Regions from separate parts of the Kitasatospora sp. GAS1066B genome, predicted to be linked through region 1. Evidence: riboswitches for the same ligand, from Rfam matches in the RefSeq annotation. Region 1 holds a riboswitch; the other holds the start of a gene.
What was found. A riboswitch is a leader RNA that binds a small molecule or an ion and turns the genes downstream of it on or off. The one in region 1 is predicted to bind S-adenosylmethionine.
Positions count from the first base shown of each region.

Region 2: linked by a shared signal. The riboswitch ahead of ABH937_RS20390 (aminotransferase class V-fold PLP-dependent enzyme) and the one ahead of thrC (threonine synthase) in region 1 are both predicted to bind S-adenosylmethionine.

Region 1 covers NZ_JBGCCO010000030.1:62,870-66,268, forward strand. Annotated here, with positions in the region: gene ABH937_RS29065 (trehalose-6-phosphate synthase) at 1-531, opposite strand, end outside; gene ABH937_RS29070 (glucosyl-3-phosphoglycerate synthase) at 660-1,670, opposite strand; SAM riboswitch class I at 1,823-1,954, shown strand; gene thrC (threonine synthase) at 1,972-3,249, shown strand; gene ABH937_RS29080 (MoaD/ThiS family protein) at 3,286-3,399, shown strand, end outside.
Region 2 covers NZ_JBGCCO010000017.1:104,946-108,344, forward strand. Annotated here, with positions in the region: gene ABH937_RS20380 (rhomboid family intramembrane serine protease) at 1-71, shown strand, start outside; gene ABH937_RS20385 (Lrp/AsnC ligand binding domain-containing protein) at 68-349, shown strand; gene ABH937_RS20390 (aminotransferase class V-fold PLP-dependent enzyme) at 355-1,728, opposite strand; SAM riboswitch class IV at 1,781-1,900, opposite strand; gene trpD (anthranilate phosphoribosyltransferase) at 2,050-3,123, opposite strand; gene ABH937_RS20400 (hypothetical protein) at 3,267-3,399, opposite strand, start outside.

The sequences.
Region 1 (3,399 bases):
CCGCAGGTCCGGGCGCAGCTCGCGGAGCAGCGCCGGCACCAGGGTCAGGTGGTAGTCCTGCACCAGCACCGCCGCGCCGGGCGCCGCCTCGGCGGCCAGCGCCTCGGCGAAGGCCCGGTTGTAGGCCTCGAAGGCCCGCCAGTGCTCGGCGGCGGCGGCGTCGAAGACCGGTGCGGTCGGGGTGTCGTAGAGCAGGTGGTGCAGGAACCAGAGGGTGGAGTTGGCCACCCCGTTGTACGCGTGGTCGAAGACCTCGGGGTCGATGTCCAGCATCCGGACGGCCTGTCCACCGACGTCGAAGCCGCCCCGGTCCAGCCGCCCCTGCGGCGAGCGGCGGACCGCCTCGCGGTCCGCCGCGCCGAGCGCGGCGCAGACCCACACGGCGTTCGGATCGTCGATCGCGGACAGGCCGGAGACCAGCCCGCCGCCGCCGCGGCGCAGCGTCAGCGAGCCGTCCTCGGCGCTGCCGAAGGAGACCGGGCCCCGGTTGGAAGCCACCAGGACGCGGGCGGTGGTCGGATGATCGGCCATTTCTCCTCGAAACGCTCGGCGGTCAGCCGGCTCTGCGGAGCCGGGTGGGCGGCCGTCCCTCCCGAGGGAGTGGAGGGGTCACATGTTCAACCTTGCCGGAGGCGGTGGACCGCAAACCCCGGCGAAGGTCACACCCGGCCGGCCCGGTACTCGGGCAGGCCGATCATCGGTGGCCGTTCGGTGGCCGTCACGACGTGGCTGTGGGCCCGGAAGTCACGCGTTCGCGGATCCCTGCCGAACTGGGTCAGCACCGGGCGGGCCAGGTCCTCGGTGGCCTTCAGCCGGTGGGTGCGGTCCAGTCGCTCCAGCGCGGTGCGGTAGATGGTGGCGGCCATCCGGCCAAGGGCCTGGCTGTCCTGGTGGCGGTGGTGGCGCACGCCGACGTCCACCTGGGCCAGCGCGTCCAGGCCGACCAGCTCCAGCGCGTCCACCAGCAGGCCCAGTTCCACCCCGTAACCGGTCGGGAAGTGCAGCTGCTCCAGCAGTGAGCGGCGGGCCGCGTACTCGCCGCCGAGCGGCTGGACGAAGCCGGCCAGCTGGGGCCAGTGCAGGTTGAGCAGCGGCCGGGCGACCAGCTCGGTGACCCGCCCGCCGCCGGCCGGCACCACGGCGCCTTCGGTCTCCAAGGGTCGGTCGTACATCGCCTTGACCAGCTGCAGGTCCGGGTCGGTGAGCAGCGGGCCGATGATGCCGGAGACGAAGGCCGGGTCGAACTCGCGCAGGTCGGCGTCGATGAAGCAGACGATCGCGCCGCTGGTCACCAGCAGCGAGCGCCAGAGCACCTCGCCCTTGCCGGCTGCCGGGGGCACCCGGGGCAGGATCTCGTCCCGGTGCACCACCCGGGCCCCGGCCGCGGCGGCCACCTCGGCGGTCCGGTCGGCCGAGCCGGAGTCCACCACCACCAATTCGTCCACCAGCGGCAGCCGCTCGATCAGCTCCCGCCGGATCACCTCGACGATCCCGCCGACCGTGGACTCCTCGTCCAGCGCGGGCAGCACCACGCTCACCGTCCCGGCCGGCCCGGCGGCGCGCTTGGCGGCGAGCAGGCCGGCGGCCGAGCGGTCGGCCGACCGCCAGGACCGGCGGCGCAGCCAGTCGGCCACCTCCGGGAGTGGCGCTGGGCTCTGCTCGGCAGGCAAATCTCGCTCCTCGTAGTTCTCGTCTCGCGTGGCGGACGCTCCGGGTCGGTGGCCCGGCCTTCGGTTACAGTCTTCGTACTGCCGTCAGACCTTCGCACGCCGGGGTCGGCCGCAGAGCAAGACCAGCACAACGCAGGACCACAACTTCACAGAGCTCATCCAGAGGGACTGAGGGAACGGCCCGTCGACGTCCCGGCAACCTTCTCGCCCGGCCATCGCAGGCGCCGGCGGGACAGGTGCCAATTCCGGCCTGTGGCGCGACCGCGCCACGGGGAAGATGAGGAGAGAGGCCTCCGCCATCATGGCTACCGCTACCCCTGTCGAGCCGTCCACCGTCGACCTCGGCCCCGCCGCTTCGCTGTCCTGTCGCGAGTGCGGCACCAAGTTCCCGCTCGGCCCGAGCTTCGCCTGCCTGGAGTGCTTCGGGCCGCTGGAGATCGCCTACGACTACGCCGGCTACGACGCCGAGGAGCTGCGCAAGCGGATCGAGTCGGGCCCCGCCTCGATCTGGCGCTACGCCCCGCTGCTGCCGGTGCCCGCCGACGTCGCGTCCAAGCCCAACCTGAACCCGGGCTGGACCCCGCTGGTGAAGGCCGACAACCTGGGCCGCGAGCTCGGCTTCACCGCCCAGCTGCACGTCAAGGACGACTCCGGCAACCCCACCCACTCCTTCAAGGACCGGGTGGTGGCCTGCGCCATCGAGGCCGCCCGCGCCTTCGACTTCACCACCCTGTCCTGCTCCTCCACCGGCAACCTGGCCGGCGCGGTGGGCGCCGCGGCGGCCCGGGCCGGCTTCAAGTCCTGCGTGTTCATCCCGCACGACCTGGAGCAGGGCAAGATCGTGATGGCCGGCGTCTACGGCGGCGAGCTGGTCGGCATCGAGGGCAACTACGACGATGTGAACCGGTTCTGCTCCGAGCTGATCGGCGACCCGGCCGGCGAGGGCTGGGGCTTCGTCAACGTCAACCTGCGCCCGTACTACGGCGAGGGCTCCAAGACGCTGGCGTACGAGATCTGCGAGCAGCTCGGCTGGCGGCTGCCGGAGCAGATCGTCATCCCGATCGCCTCGGGGTCGCAGCTCACCAAGATCGACAAGGGGCTGCAGGAGCTGATCAAGCTCGGCCTGGTCGAGGACCGGCCGTACAAGATCTTCGGCGCCCAGGCGGCCGGCTGCTCGCCGGTCGCCACCGCCTTCAAGGACGGCCGCGACGTGATCCGGCCGGTCAAGCCGGACACCATCGCCAAGTCGCTGGCGATCGGCAACCCGGCCGACGGCCCGTACGTGCTGGACATCGCCCGGCGCACCGGCGGCGCGGTCGAGGACGTCACCGACGCCGAGGTGGTGGCCGCGATCAGGCTGCTGGCCCGCACCGAGGGGATCTTCGCCGAGACCGCCGGCGGCGTGACCATCGGCGTGCTCAAGAAGTTGGTCGAGAACGGCCTGCTGGACCCGGCCAAGGAGACCGTCGCGATCAACACCGGGGACGGCCTGAAGACGCTGGACGCGGTCGCCGACGCCGGTCTGACCGCGACCATCCGGCCGACCCTGGAGTCCTTCCGCGCCGCCGGCCTGGCCTGACCCACCCCCAGCACTTCGCTAGCGAGGAGTAACCCCATGAGCGCGACCGTCCGCATCCCGACCATCCTGCGCAGCTACACCGACGGCAAGGCCGAGGTGGGCGTCGAGGGCGCCACCTTGCAGGAGGTCATCGCCGACCTGGACGCGAAC
Region 2 (3,399 bases), on a different contig from region 1:
TGGCCTTGTGGGTGGCGGCCCGACGCGCCGGATACGCTGGCCCCACCCTCGACCCAGGAGTCCAGCCGTGATCACCGCCATCGTGCTCGTCAAGACCAGCGTCGACCAGATCCCGGAGATCGCCGAGGCCATCGCCGCGATCGACGGGGTGAGCGAGGTCTACTCGGTGACCGGCGGGTACGACCTGGTCGCCATGGTGCGGGTGCGCCGCCACGACGACCTGGCCGAGGTGATCCCCGGCCGGCTCAACAAGGTGCCGGGGGTCGCCCACACCGAGACCCAGATCGCCTTCCGGACGTACTCGCAGCACGACCTGGAGGCCGCCTTCGCGCTCGGCCTGGACGGCTGACAGCTCTAACGTCGAGTGTCGGCCACGCAACGGCCGCCTTCGTTGCGGTAGTTCCACCGCGCGCCGTCGCTGACCAGCTCGCGCACCGCCGCCAGGAAGCGGTCGAGGTGCTCCTCGGGTGTCCCCGCCCCGAAGCTGACCCGGATCGCGTTCAGGCTGCGCTCCCCCGGCAGCGAGGCGTCGGGCGCGCCGCACGCCGAGGAGGGGGCGGGCGCGTCCGACCCCAGCAGCGTGCGCACCAGCGGGTGCGCGCAGAACAGCCCGTCGCGCACCCCGATGCCGTACTCGGCCGAGAGCGCCGCCGAGAAGTGCGAGCTGTTCCAGCCCCGGACCACGAACGAGAGCACCCCGACCCGGGCCGCCCGGGCACCGAACAGGCTGAGCACCCTGACCTCGGGGATCTCGGCCAGACCCGCCGTCAGCCGGTCGATCAGGTACTGCTCGCGGGCCTCCAGGGCTTCGAAGCCGGCCTCGGTCAGCGCCCGGCAGGCCGCGGCGATGGCGTAGGCGCCGATCACGTTCGGCGAACCGGCCTCGTGCCGGGCCGGACCCTGGTGCCACTCGACCGCCACCGAGCCGTCCGCCTCCCGCGCCACCGTGCGCGAGGCGCCGCCGCCGGCCAGGTAGGGCTCGGCCGCGTCCAGCCAGTCGGCGCGCCCGGCCAGCACGCCCGCGCCGAACGGGGCGTAGAGCTTGTGGCCGGAGAACGCGACCCAGTCCACCGCCAGCTCGCGCACCGAGACCCGGTGGTGCGGGGCCAACTGCGCGGCGTCCAGCACCACTCGGGCACCGTACCGGTGGGCGACCCGGGTCAGTTCGGCCACCGGCCACAGCTCGCCGGTGACGTTGGAGGCGCCGGTGACGCAGAGCAGCCGCGGCCCGGCCCCGTGCCGCGCGACGCAGACCGCGAGCGCCTCGTCCAGTGCGGCCACCGCCTCCTCGGGCGAGCTCGGCGCCCGCAGGTAGCCGACCGGGAATCCGGCCTGGGCCCAGGGCAGCAGCGAGGCGTGGTGCTCGGTCTCGAAGGCGAACACCCGGGTGCCCGCCGGCAGTGCGCCCGCCAGCAGGTTGAGCGAGTCGGTGGTGGCCCGGGTGAAGACCACCTGGTCGTCCTCCCGCAGGTCGAGGAAGTCGGCGACGGTGCGCCGGCTCTGCTCGAACAGGTCGGTGGAGAGCTGCGAGAGGTAGCCGGCGCCGCGGTGCACGCTGCCGTAGTACGGGGCGTACGCGGCCACCTCGTCCCAGACCCGCTGCAGGGCCGGAGCGCTGGCCGCGTAGTCGAGCGCGGCGTAACCGACCCTCGCACCGGAGACCAGCGGGACCTGCACATCGGCACCGAGCACGGCGAGGGGGGCGCAGAGGTCAACGGAAGTGGACATACGGATGCACTCCTTCGAGGGTCAGGACCCCGGGAGTGCGAAAGATGCCGGTGGTCCGCGCTTGCCGTGCGGACCTGTCGCCGCCTGGCCTGGTCTTCACCCAGGGCACCCCGCCACGGACGGAGGGTTGCCGGACAGCAAGCTGGGGCTTGTCGCGCTGTCACTCATGACCTGGCGAAGACTGTAGATCAGCGCCCGAAGCGTGGTCAAACACCGTTCCGCCATGCGGACAGCGTGGCCAGGGGCACCCTTGACCGTGCGGCGAACCGAAGGACCCGCGCACCTCAACGGCGCGCGGGTCCTTCGGTTGGTGACGTGCCGTCAGCGCCCGGTGGCCTCGGCCCAGCGCTTCAGGGTGTGCTGCGCCTCGCCGGAGTCGATCGCGGCGGCGGTGCGCACCATCGCGGCGGCCAGCTGCTCGACCAGCGGCGCCTCGGTCAACTCCAGCGCGACCAGTGCCGCCGCCGAGTTCAACACCACCGCGTCGCGCACCGCCCCGCGCTCCCCGGCCAGCACCCGCCGCGCCACCTCGGCGTTGTACTCGGCGTCGGCACCGCGCAGCGCCTCGATGCCGACCAGCTCGATCCCGAGTTCGCGCGGGTCGAGCACGGTCTCGGCGACCGTGCCCTGGCGCACCACCCAGACCCGCGAGGTGGTGCAGACGGTCAGCTCGTCCAGCCCGTCGTCACCGCGGAAGACCAGCGCGGTGGAGCCGCGCTCGGCCAGCACCCCGGCGATCAGGGCGGCCAGCCGGGTGTCGAAGCAGCCGACCGCATGCGCGGTGACGTGGGCGGGGTTGGTCAGCGGCCCGAGGATGTTGAAGGCGGTGGCCACTCCGAGGTCGCGGCGGGCCGGGGCGGCGTGCCGCATCGCGGGGTGGAACTTGGCCGCGAAACAGAAGGTCAGGCCGACCTCCTCGGCCACCTCGGCCACCCGCCGGGCGCTCAGGTCCAGCCGGATCCCCAGCCGCTCCAGGACGTCGGAGGAGCCGCTGGCCGAGGAGGCGGCCCGGTTGCCGTGCTTGACCACCTTGGCGCCGGCCGCCGCCGCGACGATGGCCGACATGGTGGAGATGTTGACGGTCTTGGCCCGGTCGCCGCCGGTGCCGACGATGTCCACCGCGGGCCCCGGGATGTGCAGCGGCTCGGCGTGCGCGTACATCGCCTCGACCAGCCCGGCGACCTCGGCCACCGTCTCGCCCTTGGCCCGCAGCGCCACCATGAAGCCGGCCACCTGCACCGGGCTGGCCTCGCCGCTCATGATCCGGTCCATCGCCCAGGCGGCGTCCGCCCGGGACAGGTCACCGCCGTCCAGCAGCGTGCTCAGCAGGTCGGGCCAGGTGCGGACCACCTGCGCGGGGTCCTGACCGCCGTTCGCAGGGTTCACATCCACCATGGCCTACTCCAGCTCGCATCCGGTGCTCGTTACAGAGGATGCGGCCAGCCTAGCGACCGGCGAAGGGCCGCCAGGCCATCCACGGCGACCCTTCTCTCCTGCTGAGACGGCCGCGCCGCCCGAGGGCGGCCCGGCGTCCAGGCTCAGCGCGTCAGGCTGCGCGCACCGAGCCGGGCCCGCAGCAGCTTGGCCACCGCCTCGGCGAGCGCGACCGGGTCCACCGGCTGGGAGATCGCGGCGTCCGCCCGGCTCCAGGCGGCCAGCCAGCTGTCCTGC